Regions from separate parts of the Azospirillum sp. ST 5-10 genome, predicted to be linked through region 2. Evidence: riboswitches for the same ligand, from Rfam matches in the RefSeq annotation. Region 2 holds a riboswitch; the other holds the start of a gene.

Region 1 (7,147 bases), on a different contig from region 2:
GGCGCCGCCCGCCGCGGCGCTGAGCCTCGTCGACTACCGGCGGCTGGCCCCGGCCGCGGTGCGGGCGCGCATCGCCGCCGCCTGGGGAGCGGAGGAGGCCGACCCGCTCGCCGCCGCCGGCGCCTTCCGCTTCCGGCTGGTGCGGTGCGGCGCCGCGCTGGTGGCGGTGCAGCCGAGCCGCGGCCACGGCCCGCTCACCACGGCCCAGCACCACGACCCGGCGACGCCGCCCAGCCACGCGTACCTCGCCTTCTACCTCTGGCTTCGCCACGGGGCGGAGGTCCACGCCCTCGTCCAGGTCGGCGCCCACGGCACGCTCGAATGGCTGCCCGGCAAGGCGGTCGCCCTGTCGGCCGAGTGCTGGCCGGAGATCGTCGGCGGCCCGCTGCCCTGCCTCTATCCCTTCATCGTCAACAACCCCGGCGAGGGGGTGCAGGCGCGCCGCCGCGGCGGCGCCGTCCTGATCGGCCACCTGACGCCGCCGCCCGTCCAGGCCGGGCTGTACGGCCCGCTGGCCGAGCTGGAGCAGGCGGTCGACGAGTACGCCCAGGCCGACGGGCTCGACCCGCGCCGCCTGGGGGTGCTGCGCGAGACCATCCTCGACCTCGCCTGGCGCTCCGGCGTCGCCGCCGACTGCCGCCTGCGGCCGGACGACGACGCCGACACGGTGCTCAGCCGGCTCGACGCCCATCTCTGCGACGTCAAGGAGATGCAGATCCGCGACGGCCTGCACGTGTTCGGCGCGACGCCGCCGGCGGCGGCGCGGGCCCGCCTGCTGGCCTCGGTCGCCCGCTTCCCGCGCCGGCGCGGCGAGGGCGGCGACGCCGCGCTGCCGCGGGCCCTGGCCGGCGACCTCGGCCTGCCGACGCAGACCCTGTTCACGGCCGATCCCGGCGCGCGCTGGGACGGCCCGCCGGTTCCCGGCGCGCGCAGCCGCACGGTCGGCGACGTGCGGGCCGCGCTCGACGGCATCGCCGCCGGGCTGGTCGCCGGCGCCCGCCCCTGCCCGCCGGACTGGACCGGCACGGCGGCCGTCCTCGCCGCCCTGGCCGGCGAGCTCGCCCCCGCCGTCGACGCCTGCGGCCCGGCCGAGATGGCGGCGCTGCTCGACGGGCTGGACGGCCGCTTCGTGCGGCCCGGCCCCGGCGGGTCGCCGGCGCGCGGGCGCGCCGACACCCTGCCGACCGGCCGCAACCTGTTCGCCCTCGACCCCCGCGCCGTGCCGACGCCGGCCGCCTGGACGCTGGGCTGGCAGGCGGCCGGCGCCCTGCTCGCCCGCCACCTGCAGGACCAGGGCGACTGGCCGCGGCGGCTGGTGGTGGACTGCTGGGGCACGCCCGCCCTGCGCACCGGCGGCGACGAGCTGGCGCAGGCGCTGGCGCTGCTGGGCGTGCGCCCGGTGTGGGAGGGCGGATCGGGCCGCGTCACCGGCTTCGAGACCATGCCGGCCGGGGTGCTGGGCCGCCCGCGGGTCGACGTCACCCTGCGCATCTCCGGCCTGTTCCGCGACGTCTTCCCGCAGCAGATCGCCCTGTTCGACCAGGCGGTCCGCGCCGTCGCCGCCCTCGACGAAGGGGACGACGTCAACCCGCTGGCCGCCGCGGCGCGGCGCGACGCGGCCGACCTCGCGACCGCCGGGCTGGACGCCGGCACGGCCCGGCGCCGGGCCACCGCGCGGGTCTTCGGCGCGCCGCCCGGCGGCTACGGCACCGCGCTGTCGGACATGGTCGCGCGGGGCGACTGGAGCGACCGCGCCTCCTTCGGCACGGCCTACCTGGAGGGCGGCTGCCACGCCTACGGTCCCGGGCTCGACGGCGTGGCCCTGCCGGGCCTGTTCCGCCGCCGGGTCGGCGCCGCCGACGCCCTCGTCCACCACCAGGACCAGCGCGAGAACGACGTGCTGTCGCAGGACGACTACTACCAGTTCGAGGGCGGCTTCGCGGCGGCGGCCGCGCTCGACGGCGCCGACCCCGCGCTCTACCACCTCGACAGCGCCGAGCCGGAGCGGGTCGCCGTGCGCACCCTGGGCGAGGAGATCGCCCGCACCCTGCGCGGCCGCGCCGCCAACCCGCGCTGGATCGCCGGCATGATGCGCCACGGCCACCGCGGCGCCGCCGAGATGGCGGTGACCGTGGACACCCTGTTCGCCTTCGCGGCGACGACGCGGGCGGTGCGCGACCACCATTTCGACCTGCTGCACGGCGCCTACGTCGCCGACCCCGCGGTGTGGCGCTTCCTCGCCGAGGCCAACCCGGCGGCCGCCCGCCACATCCTCGACCGGCTGGACGAGGCGCGGGAGCGCGGCCTGTGGCACCCGCGGCGCAACGCCGTCCCGGCGGAGCTGCGCGAACGGCGCGGGACGCTGTAGCCGGGCGCGGCGGCGGCCCGGCAGGCACCGGCAACGCCCCGTCCGTCGCGCGTTGACGCGCTCCGCGGCCACGCTTACAGTCGGCGGCGATGGTTCCCCGACGCCGTCTGGCCAGGGGATTAATAGGGAACACGGTGCGGCCCGAGCGCGAGGGGCCAAGTCCGTGGCTGCCCCCGCAACTGTGAGCGGTGAGCCTGTCGCCACATCACGACCACTGGGCAACCGGGAAGGTCGGCGACCGGCGGCGACCCGCGAGCCAGGAGACCTGCCATCGTTTGTTCGAACCGGCACGCAGGGCGGGGTGTCCCAACGGCGGTGATCGACAGGGCGCGCCGGCGGCACCGCGTCACGCGACGCACCGCGAGCCGGACGCCACCGATCCGCACGGGTTTCCCGTCTTCGTCCTGATCCATTCTGACGGAGGCGACTTCCATGCAGACCCAATCCATTCCCGGCACGGCACCGCACGCTTCGGCGGCCCACGCTTCGGCGACCCATGCTTCAGCGGCCGGGCGCGGCGCCCTCCTTCCCGCGGCGGCGGCGGCCGGTCTCGGGCTGCTCCTGCTGTGGGGCGTGGGGTTCTCGCACATCGACGCGGTCCACAACGCGGCCCACGACACGCGTCACGCCAACGCGTTCCCCTGCCATTGAGGAGCCGGTCATGAGCCAGTTCCGAAAGCTCTTCTTCGTGGCGCTGTGCGCCGGCGTCCTGTCCGGCCTGCTGGTCACGGCGGCCCACCAGGTCGGCGCGGTTCCCATCATCCTGGAAGCCGAAACCTTCGAAGCGGCGGCCGAGGCGGCCGGGCCCGCCGCCCACGAGCACGCCGCCGGGGCCCCCGCGCACGACCACGGCGGCGAGGCCTGGGAACCGGCGGACGGCGTCGAGCGGACGGCGTTCACCGGTCTGGCCAACGTCCTGACCGGCGTCGCCTTCGCCCTGCTCCTGGTGGCGGGCTATGCCGTCGCCGGCGGCGCCGTGACCTGGCGCAGCGGCGCGTTCTGGGGCCTCGCCGGCTTCGCCACCTTCACGCTCGCCCCGGGGCTCGGCCTGCCGCCCGAGGTGCCCGGCACCGCGGCCGCGCCGCTCCTCGACCGTCAGGTCTGGTGGTGCGCCACCGCCCTCCTGACCGGTGGCGGCCTGTGGCTGCTGGCCTTCGCCCGCCGCCCCCTGTGGGCGGCCGTCGCCGTGGCGGCGATCGTCCTGCCCCACCTGGTCGGCGCCCCGCAGCCGGCGGAGCATGCGACCGTGGCGCCGGCGGCGCTCGTCCACCGCTTCATCGTCACCGCGACCGTCACCAGCCTGCTGTTCTGGCTGTGCCTCGGCGTCTCCACCGGCGCCCTCTACCGCCGCTGGGTCCGACACCCGGCGTGATCCGCCGGCCGGCCGCCCGTCCGCGGGCGGCCGGCCTCGCGTCGTGCCCGATCCCCTCCGTTCGGCGTTCTGTACCACAATGCGGGATTGAATTGACTTGCTTCATGTCGGTAGAGCCGCCATTCGTGCGCCAAACGCGACCGCATCGTGGGATTGACATTTCGGCGCGCAGCCGATAGTCCAATGTCGGGAAAGCTGAAAAGGCGGAGGAAACCATGCCCATCCGATCGACGATCCTGGCCACCCTTGCGGGCCTGCTGCTGGCGCCGGCCGCGGCGGACGCGGCGTTCCCGGAGCGGCCGCTGACGATCATCGTCCCGGCCGCCGCCGGCGGCGGCGGCGACACCACGACGCGCATCCTCGCCCGCGAGGTGGAGAAGGCGTTCGGCCAGCCCGTCACCATCGTCAACCAGGGCCAGGGCGGCGGGGTGGTCGGCCTGACGTCCATCCGCCGCGCCGAGCCGGACGGCTACACGGTCGGCCTGCTGTTCCCCTACGCCGGCTACAAGGCGATGGGGCTGGCGGACTTCACCCGCCAGGACTTCACGCCGATCGCCAACTTCAACGGCGATTCCTCCGCCCTCCTGGTCGGTGCCGACTCGCCCTTCCGCGACCTCGCGTCGGCGCTCGACGCGGTCAAGGCGGATCCCGGCCGCTACAAGGTCCATTGCAGCGGCGGCTGCGGCAGCGTCTGGGACGTTCCGGTCGCCGGCATGATGCTCGACTACGGCATCGCCGTGGACAAGGTGGCGTGGATTCCCGGCCAGGGCGCGGCGACCGGGCTGACCGAGCTGGCGTCCGGCGGCGTCGACTTCCAGACCGCCTCGCTGCCGGAGGCGGCGGCGCTCATCAAGGCCGGGCGCGTGCGCCCGCTGGCGGTGCTCAGCCCGACGCCGGTGCCGGGATTCGAGGACGTGCCGACGACGACGGAGGCCATCGGCAGGACGATCGACGGCGGCACGTGGCGCGCCATCGGCGGCCCGGCCGGCCTGCCCGACGACGCCCGGGCGGCCTGGGAGGAGGCGATCCGCAAGGCGGTGGCCAGCGACGGCTTCCGCGAGGCGATGCGCAAGGCGAACTTCGGCGTGAAATGGCTGGACGGCGCACGGCTCGACGCGCTCATGCGCCAGCACGAGACGGACACCGACCGCGTCATGAAGGCGCTCGGCTACGGCAAGTGAGCCGGCCCGGACGCGCCTGCGCCACGGCAAAACCGCGTCGGCCGCCGCGCGCGGCCGATGCCCAGAACGAGTGCCCTTCATGAAAGTCCACGACGTCTTCGTCGGCCTTTTCTTCCTCGCGGCCGGCGCCTTCGTCGCCGCCTACGCCGCGACGCTGACGCCGCCGCGCCATCTCGCATACGGCCCCGGGTTCGTTCCGTCGCTGATCGGCACCGCCATGATGCTCGTCGGCGGCGGCATCGTCCTGACCGCGCTCAGGACGGTGCGCACGGCGCCGCTGTGGCAATGGCCGGACTGGGCGGCCAACCCGCGCGGGCGGTGGCGCTTCGCGGCGCTGCTCGCCGCCATCGCCGCCTACGTCCTGCTGGTCGACGCGCTGGGCTTCCTGCTGACGGCGACGCTGATCCTGCTCGCCCTGTTCGTCGTCGCCGGCATGCGGCCGCCGGCCGCCCTGGCGGTCGGCGTGGCGTCGGCCGCCGCGCTGACCGTCGTCTTCGCCTCGGTCCTCCACGTGCCCCTGCCGTGGGGGCCCCTCCAGAGCGTGTCGGGATGGCTGATATGGTGATCGTCCAGGACGTGATCGGCCGGCTGGCCGACCTCAACCTCTTCCTCGTCATCGCCGGGGCGGCGCTGTACGGCCTGGTGCTCGGCGCCATTCCGGGGCTGACCGCGCTGATGGCGTCGGCGCTGCTGGTGCCGATCGTCATCTTCATGGAGCCGATCCCGGCGGTGGCCTCGATCATCACCGCGTCGGCCATGGCGATCTTCGCCGGCGACATTCCCGGCGCCCTGATGCGGATGCCCGGCACCCCGGCGTCGGCGGCCTACACCGACGACGCCTACGGCCTCACCCGCTCCGGCGACGCGGCGCTCGCCCTGGGGGCGGGCCTGTTCGCGTCGGCCCTGGGCGGCCTGATCAGCGCCGCCGTCCTGGTGCTGGCCGCCCCCTGGCTGGCTGACATCGCGCTGTCCTTCAGCAGCGTGGAGTATTTCTGGCTGGCGGTGCTCGGCCTGAGCTGCGCCACCTTCGTCGCCGGCCCGTCGCTCCTCAAGGGGCTGGCGTCGCTGCTGCTCGGCCTGGCGTTCGCCATGGTCGGCATGGACCCGGTGTCGGGCGCGCCGCGCTTCACCTTCGGCATCACCAACCTGCTGGGCGGGCTCGGCCTCATCCCGGTGCTGATCGGCATGTTCGCGATCTCCGAGCTGCTGCGCGGCGCGCTGGCCGATCCCCACGCCGATCCGGCCCCCTCGACGATCGGGCCGATCACCCGCAGCACCGTCCCGCACCTGTGGCGGCACCGGCTGGGGGTGCTGCGGGGCAGCGGCATCGGCACGCTGGTCGGGGCGCTGCCCGGAGCGGGCTCCGACATCGCCGCCTGGATCTCCTACGCCATCGCGCGGCGCGCCTCGCGGAGCGGCCGCGCCGACGACCGCGACGGGGCCGTCGAGCGCATCGTCTCGGCCAGCGCGGCCAACAACGCCAGCCTGGGCGGCGCCTACATCCCCGCCACGGTGTTCGGCATTCCCGGCGACGCCATCACGGCGATCGTCATCAGCGTCATGTTCCTCAAGGGCATCGCCCCCGGGCCGACGCTGTTCCTCAACAACCCCGGCGTCATCTACACGGTGTTCGCGATCTTCTTCATCGCCAACATCCTGATGGTGCCGCTCGGCATCCTGAGCATCCGCGCCTTCGGGGTGATCCTGCGTCTGCCGGCCGCCTACGTCTCGCCGCTGATCCTGATGTTCTGCATCCTCGGCGCGTTCTCGGTGGAGAACACGCTGTTCGCCGTCGGCATCGTCGGGGCGGTCGGCGTCCTCGGCTACCTCATGGAGGCCAACGGCGTGCCGGTGGCGCCGGCCATTCTCGGCCTGATCCTCGGACCGCTGATCGAGCAGACCTTCATGACCACCATGCTGAAGTCGAACGGCGACCTCGCCATCTTCTTCGACCGCCCGGTCGGCGGCACCATCGGCGCGCTGACCATCCTGGCCTGGCTGGTCATCATGGGGCTGCGGCTCCTGCCGTCGCGGCGCCCGGACGGGGAGCCGGCGCTGCGCTGACCCCGGCGCCACGGACGAACGCCCCCGCCCGGCCGCGCCCGGGCGGGGGCGTTCCCGTGCCGGCGCGTCCGGCCGCCGCCGTCGGGGGATCTTGCCCGGGGAAGCTTGCTCAGGCGATCTTGCGGGCGTCGAGCGGCGCGTCGCCGTCGCCGCTCGGCGCCG
Region 2 (7,147 bases):
CAGGACGGAGTTCAGGTGACGGATTCGCATGGAGGCTCCTCGCGGTGGGGTGGGTGGTCTACGGGCGGGTGATCTTGCGCAGGACCCGCTGGAAGGCGCGGTCGACGGCGTCGTCGGCGTCGTGGCGCCGGTCGCGCACGACCCAGCGGCCGGCGACCATGACGTCGCGCACCGCATGGTCGCCGAGGGCGAAGATCCAGCGGTCGAGGATCTGGTCGCCGCGGGCGGCGGCGACGTACGGGCTGGCGGCGTCGAGCACGACCAGGTCGGCGCGCGCGCCGGCGCGGATGCCCGGCCGGCCGAGGCCGCACGCCTGCGCCCCTCCGGCCAGGGCGGCGTCGAACAGGGTGCGCCCCACCGACGCGCCGGGGCCGGCGGCCAGCCGGTTGCGCGCCCGGTCGCGCAGCCGCTGCCCGTATTCGAGCAGGCGCAGCTCCGCCGCGGCGTCGGTGGCGACGTGGCTGTCGGTGCCGATGCCGAAACGCCCGCCGGCCGCCCGGTAGTCGACCGCCGGAAACAGACCGTCGCCGAGGTTGGCCTCGGTGTGGGGGCACAGGCCGGCGACCGCGCCCGAGGCGGCCAGCCCGGCGGTCTCCGGCGGCGTCATGTGGGTGGCGTGGACGGCGCACCAGCGGTCGCCGACCGGCAGCGAGTCGAGCAGCCACTCCACCGGGCGCCGCCCGCTCCAGGCCAGGCAGGCGTCGACCTCGCGCTGCTGTTCGGCGACGTGGATGTGGATCGGGCCGCCCGTCGCCTCGCCGGCGAGCACGGCGGCCATCTCGTCCGGCGTGGCGGCGCGCAGCGAGTGGATCGCCAGGCCGAGCGTGGCGCCCTGGTCGCGGCAGGCCGGGGCGAGCGCCTCCAGCAGCGCCAGGAAGCGGTCGACGCCGTGGACGAACCGCCGCTGGCCGGCGTTCGGCGCGGCGCCGCCGAAATCGGCGTGGGCGTAGAAGACCGGCAGATGGGTCAGGCCGATGCCGGCGGTCCGCGCGGCGGCGAGGAGGCGCCGCGACATCTCCGCCGGGTCGGCGTAGGGCGCGCCGTCCTCGGCGTGGTGGAGGTAGTGGAATTCCGCGACGTGGCCGAAGCCGCCCTTCAGCATCTCGATGTAGAGCTTCGCCGCGATCGCCTCGACGTCGTCGGGCGACGCCGCGGCGTTGAGCCGGTACATGGCCTCGCGCCAGGTCCAGAAGCTGTCCTCGCCGCTGCCCGCGACCTCGCCCAGCCCGGCCATCGCCCGCTGCAGGGCGTGCGAGTGGAGGTTGGCCAGGGCCGGCAGGAGCGGGCCGGCCGCCCGTTCGTCCCCCGGCCCGACCGCCGCGCCCGGCTCCACCGCGAGGATGCGGCCGGTCTCGTCCAGCGTGACCGCGACGTCGCCCGCCCACCCCTCGTCGAGCAGGGCGGTTTCGGCAAAGATGCGTCGGCTGGGGCTGGGCATCGTCGAAATCCGTCGTAAGTTGTATAGGGAGGATGAGCAGGACAGGGCGCCTTTGCAAGAAAAATTTGCACATCCCAAGTTGCCCATTCTTTGCTCAATGTGGCGCGCGGTTGAGCGCCTGGGTCCCCGGGAACGCGCCTGAAACCCGCTCCAATCATCACGGGATCGTTGATTTTGCGGCGAGAAGGACGCATAGGTTTAGCGACGATCGCGCGAGTCGTCGGGGGCGCACCGCGCCCTCGCTCGCGCCCGCCAACGGAGAGCATGTCATGACAACTGCGGTAGCGCGCCCCGTCGGCGTTGACGGCGATGCCGGGCCGGGCCGCGGGGCGCCGCTCTACGAGACGGTCAAGCGGTTCGTCCGCGACCAGATCGAGAGCGGCGAATGGCCGGCCCACCACCAGATCCCGTCGGAGAACGAGATCGTCTCGACGCTGGGCGTCAGCCGCATGACCGCCAACCGGGCGCTGCGCGAGCTCGCCACGGAGGGGGCGATCGTCCGCATCAAGGGGAAAGGCTCGTTCGTCGCCCCGAAGAAGGGCAGCTCGCCCTTCCTCGAGATCCGCAACATCGCCGACGAGATCACCCGGCGCGGCCACAAGCACACGGCGAGGATCGTTCTCAACCACGAGGAAAGGGCCCTGCCCGAGGTCGCCGATTCCCTGGACGTGGAGATCGGCGGCGCCGTCTTCCACACCATCATCGTCCATTACGAGAACGACATGCCGATCCAGATCGAGGACCGGTTCGTCAGCCCGGACGCGGTGCCCGCCTATATGGAGCAGGACTTCCTCACGCTCACGCCCAACGCCTACCTGACCCGTGTCGCGCCGATCACGGGAAGCGAGCAGGTGGTCGAGGCGGTCTCGCCGCAGCCCTGGGAATGCAAGCTGCTGGCGATTTCCCGCGCCGAGCCGTGCCTGATGGTGCGGCGGACGACGTGGTCCGGTCCGCGCAAGATCACCGCCGTCCGCCTGCTGTATCCCGGCTCGCGCTACCGCCTGGAAAGCGCCGCGGCGGCCGGCGCCGAGGGGTGATGTACATACAAGGCGGACCGGAGCGCGCGCCGCGAGGCGACCGGACGCCCCGCACCCCGCCGGCGACGGGTCCGGGACGGCCGGTCGGCCGCCGGAGAAAGATGTCGATGACGCCCCGCCGGCGCGCTATGTAGGCGGGATGAACACAGACGACGGTTTCGAGATCTTCGTGGTGACCTCGCCGGGCCTGGAGGCCGTGCTCTGCGACGAACTGCGGGCGAAGGGGTTCGCCGAGCCCACGCCGGTCAAGGGCGGCGTGACGGTCCGCGGCGGCTGGCCGGAGGTCTGGCGGGCGAACCTCGAGGTCCGCGGCGCCACCCGCGTCCTCGCCCGCATCGGCGCCTTCCGGGCCTTCCATCTCGCCCAGCTCGACAAGCGGGCGCGCCGCCTGGCGTGGGGCGACGTGCTGCGGCCCGACGTGCCGGTGCGCGTCGAGGCGGCCTGCAAGGGGTCCCGCATCTACCACGCCGGGGCGGCGGCGCAGCGCATCGAACGGGCGATCCACGAGGAACTCGGCGCCCCGGTTGCGCCCGACGCCGACGTCAGCATCAAGGCGCGCATCGACGACGACCTGTGCACCATCAGCGTCGACACGTCGGGCGAGTCCCTGCACAAGCGCAACCACAAGGAGGCCGTGCACAAGGCGCCGATGCGGGAGACCCTGGCGTCGCTGTTCCTGCGCCAGTGCGGCTACGACGGCGGCGAGCCCGTCGTCGACCCGATGTGCGGGTCGGGGACCTTCGTCATCGAGGCGGCCGAGATCGCCGCCGGCCTCGCCCCCGGCCGGTCGCGGCGCTTCGCCTTCGAACGGCTCGCGACCTTCGACGCGGCGGCTTGGCAGCGCCTGCGCGGCACCGGCGCCGGCGCCGCGGCCGGGACCGTCCCGGCCGTCCGCTTCCACGGCAGCGACCGCGACGCCGGCGCGATCGCCATGAGCCGGGCCAACGCGGAGCGGGCCGGCGTCGCCGGGCTGACGGAGTTCCGCCAGCACGCGGTCAGCGACCTCGTCCCGCCGGAGGGGCCGCCCGGCCTCGTCATCGTCAACCCGCCCTACGGCACCCGCATCGGCGACAAGAAGCCCCTGCACGCCCTCTACCACGCCCTCGGGCAGACGCTCCTGTCCCGGTTCTCCGGCTGGAGGGTGGGGCTGGTGACGAGCGAGCCGTCGCTCGCCAAGGCGTCGGGCCTGCCCTTCGCGCCGCCGGCCGTCACGGCGTCGCACGGCGGCGTGCGCGTGTCCCTGTTCCAGACCGGCCCGCTGGCGTGACGGCGGGGCGGCCGCCGGGAGCGGCCGGGCAGGGTGATCGCATTTGGTTGTTTTGCCCTCCCCCGCCCCGGGAGAGGGAGAATTCCAGCGTCCGCCACAAGAGCCAAATTCAAGTGCGGTGACCCTGCCGGCCGCTCCGCCGGCTCTTGCAATCCGCCGCGGGGCCTGCGATGGTGGCGGCGATGGTGCCCCCGAACCGTCGGGTCCGGGGGGTAAAAGGGAACGCGGTGAGGACGGCGACGTCCGAAGCCGAGGCTGCCCCCGCAACTGTGAGCGGCGAGCCCACCCTCCACGAAACCACTGGCCCCCTGCGGGGCTGGGAAGGTCGGGGGGCGGGCGGCGACCCGCGAGCCAGGAAACCTGCCATCGTCCGATCAATCCAACCCGCCGGGTGGGCGGAGAGAGGACGTTGACCCATGCCGTGTGTCGCCGCTTTCGCCGGCAGGCCCCTTGCCGTGCGCCCGACCGGACCCGCTGCCGCCGCGGCGGGAGCCGAACCGCCGGGCGCCTTCCCGCCGTCCGGCGGGCAGCCGTCCGCGCCCCTTCCCCGTCGCTGACCCCCCGACCATGGTCGGGCGGCCCTTCCCGGCCGCCGTGCCCGCGGACCCGACCGCGGGCGCGGCGCCGTCCGCCGCGCGCCGGTGGCCGGCCGGCGCCGACCGTTCCTCCCGCCGGAGACGCCTCCCATGACCGCTGCCCTTCGCGCGAAGGTCCCCGCCACCGTCGTCACCGGCTTCCTCGGCGCCGGCAAGACCACCCTGATCCGCAGCCTGCTGGAGCAGGCGAACGGGCGCCGGCTGGCGCTCATCGTCAACGAGTTCGGCGACGTCGGCGTCGACGGTGAGATCCTGCGCGCCTGCGGCGTCGAGGGCTGCCGCGACGACGACGTGATCGAGCTGGCCAACGGCTGCCTGTGCTGCACCGTCGCCGACGACTTCGTGCCGGCCATCGAGGCGCTGCTGGCCCGCCCCGCCCCGCCCGAGCACATCCTGATCGAGACGTCCGGGCTGGCCCTGCCCAAGCCGCTGGTCAAGGCCTTCAACTGGCCGGCGGTGCGGACGCGGGTCACCGTCGACGGGGTGGTCGCCGTGGTCGACGCGGCCGCCGCCGCCGAGGGCCGCTTCGCCCCCGACCCGGCGGCGCTGGCGGCGCAGCGCCGGGAGGCGGGCACCGTCGACCACGAGACGCCGATCGAGGAGGTGTTCGAGGACCAGCTCCTCTGTGCCGACCTGATCGTCGTCAACAAGACCGACCTGGTCGACGAGGCCGGGCTGGACCGGGTGGAGGCGCTGATCCGCGCCGCCCTGCCGCGCGAAGCCAAGCTGGTGCGCACCGCCGGCGGCCGCGCCGACCCGCGCGTCCTGCTGGGGCTGGCCGCGGCGGCGGAGGACGACCTGGCGCGCCGCCCCAGCCATCACGACGGCGCCGACGAGCACGACCACGACGACTTCACCAGCTTCGTCGTCGAGCTGGCGCCGCAGGCCGATCCGGAGGCGCTGACGGAGCGCCTGCGCGGCATCGCCGCCGCCCACGGCGTGCTGCGCCTGAAAGGCTTCGTCGACGTGCCGGGCAAGCCCATGCGGCTGCTGGTGCAGGGGGTGGGCGTCCGCGTGCAGGCCCATTTCGACCGGCTGTGGACGCCGGGCGAGCCGCGCGTCGGCCGGCTCGTGGTGATCGGCGAGACCGGGCTGGACCGCGCGGCGGTGGAGGCGGCGCTCGCCGGCTGATCCATGCGGCTGTCCAAGGAGAGGGGAGAGATCGTCATGACCGGCCCGACCGCGGCGTCCCGGCCGCGACGGCGCGGCGCCTGTCCCGGCGTGCTGGCGCCCATGGCGGTGGGCGACGGGCTGCTGGTGCGCCTGCGGGTGCCGGCCGGCGCGCTGCCCGCCGCCGCCGCGCGGCGCGTCGCCGCCCTCGCGGCCGGCCACGGCAACGGCCTGCTGGAGCTCAGCCACCGCGGCAACCTGCAGATCCGCGGCGTGCGGACGGCGTCCATGCCGGCGGTGACGGAGGTCCTCGGGGCCCTCGGCCTGGTGGCGGCGGATGCGGCCAGCGAGGCGGTGCGCAACGTCCTGTCCGCCCCCGCCGCCGGCATCGACGGGCAGGCGCTGCTCGACGTGCGGCCGCTGGCGCTGGCGCTGGACGCGCGCCTGGCGGCCGATGCCGGCCTGCACCGCCTGCCGCCCAAGTTCGGCTTCGTGATCGACGGCGGCGGCCGCGCCCACCTCGCCGACAGCCGCGCCGACCTGCGCTTCGACGCCGTCGCGACGCCGGACGGCGCGCGCTTCCGGGTGGCGGCCGGCGGCGCCCTGGCCGACGCCGTGCCGCTCGGCCTGTGCGCGCCCGACGCCCTGGTGGCGACCGCGGCCGCCGCCGCCACGGCCTTCCTGGAGCTGCGCTCCGCCCTGGCGGAACCGCCGCGGCGCATGGCCGGGCTGGTGGCGGCGTGCGGAGCGGCCGGGCTGCGGACCCGCGTCGCCGGCCTCGCCCCGCTCGACGACCCGGCGCCGCCGGTGCGCCCGGCCCGCGCGGCGCTCGGCGCGCGTCCCGGCTGGCTGGGCGTGGCCTTCCCCTTCGGGCGGCTGACGGCCGCCGCCCTCGACGCGCTGGCGGGACTGGCCGAAGCCCATGGGACCGGCGAGCTGCGCCTCACCCCCTGGCGGGCGCTCCTGCTGCCCGGAGTCGGCGCCGCCGCGGCCGACCCTGCAAGGCGCCTTGGCGCCGTCCTCGACGACGGCGACCCGCGCCTGCGGGTGAGCGCGTGCAGCGGCGCCGCGGGCTGCGACGCCGGCACCACCGACACCCACGCCGACGCCCTGGCGCTGGCCCGGACCGCGCCGGCGCTGCTGGCGGCCGGCGCCGTCGCCCACCTCGCGGGTTGCGGGAAGGGCTGCGCCCATCCGGCGCCCGCCACCGTCACGCTGACCGCCGGCGACGGGCGCTACGACCTCGGCGTGCGCGCCGCCCCCGGCGGCCCGGCGTTGCGCCGCGGCCTGGCGCCGGCCGATGCGGTCGCCGCCGTCGCCGCCCTGGACCGCCTCTTCGACGCCCGCCGCCGGCCGGGAGAGGATGCGGACGCGGCGCTCGCCCGCCTCGCCCCCGACCTTGCCCAGACCTTCATCCGGGAGGAGCCCGCCGGTGCCTGAGCCGCGCTACGACTACGTCCGCGACGGGGCGGCCATCTACCGCCAGTCCTTCGCCACCATCCGGGCGGAGGCCGCGCTGGACCACCTGCCCGACGACCTGCGGCCGGTGGCGGTGCGCATCATCCACGCCTGCGGCATGGTGGAGGTGGCGGCCGACCTCGCCTTCTCGCCGGACGTGGCGGCCGCCGCCCGGGCCGCGCTGCAGGCCGGCGCGCCCGTCCTGTGCGACAGCGAGATGGTGGCCCACGGCATCACCCGC

The links. A riboswitch is a leader RNA that binds a small molecule or an ion and turns the genes downstream of it on or off. The one in region 2 is predicted to bind cobalamin.
Region 1: linked by a shared signal. The riboswitch ahead of ACSBPG_RS05910 (CbtB domain-containing protein) and the one ahead of cobW (cobalamin biosynthesis protein CobW) in region 2 are both predicted to bind cobalamin.

Annotation. Positions count from the first base shown of each region.
Region 1 is NZ_JBPJSP010000003.1:342,702-349,848, reverse strand. Features, by position in the region: gene cobN (cobaltochelatase subunit CobN) at 1-2,368, shown strand, start outside; cobalamin riboswitch at 2,443-2,655, shown strand; gene ACSBPG_RS05910 (CbtB domain-containing protein) at 2,801-3,019, shown strand; gene ACSBPG_RS05905 (CbtA family protein) at 3,030-3,740, shown strand; gene ACSBPG_RS05900 (tripartite tricarboxylate transporter substrate binding protein) at 3,956-4,921, shown strand; gene ACSBPG_RS05895 (tripartite tricarboxylate transporter TctB family protein) at 5,001-5,486, shown strand; gene ACSBPG_RS05890 (tripartite tricarboxylate transporter permease) at 5,480-6,985, shown strand; gene ACSBPG_RS05885 (IclR family transcriptional regulator) at 7,095-7,147, opposite strand, start outside.
Region 2 is NZ_JBPJSP010000002.1:411,199-418,345, reverse strand. Features, by position in the region: gene ACSBPG_RS04260 (ABC transporter substrate-binding protein) at 1-30, opposite strand, end outside; gene hutF (formimidoylglutamate deiminase) at 59-1,438, opposite strand; gene hutC (histidine utilization repressor) at 1,708-2,475, shown strand; gene ACSBPG_RS04245 (THUMP domain-containing class I SAM-dependent RNA methyltransferase) at 2,615-3,742, shown strand; cobalamin riboswitch at 3,909-4,124, shown strand; gene cobW (cobalamin biosynthesis protein CobW) at 4,429-5,469, shown strand; gene cobG (precorrin-3B synthase) at 5,506-6,888, shown strand; gene ACSBPG_RS04230 (precorrin-8X methylmutase) at 6,881-7,147, shown strand, end outside.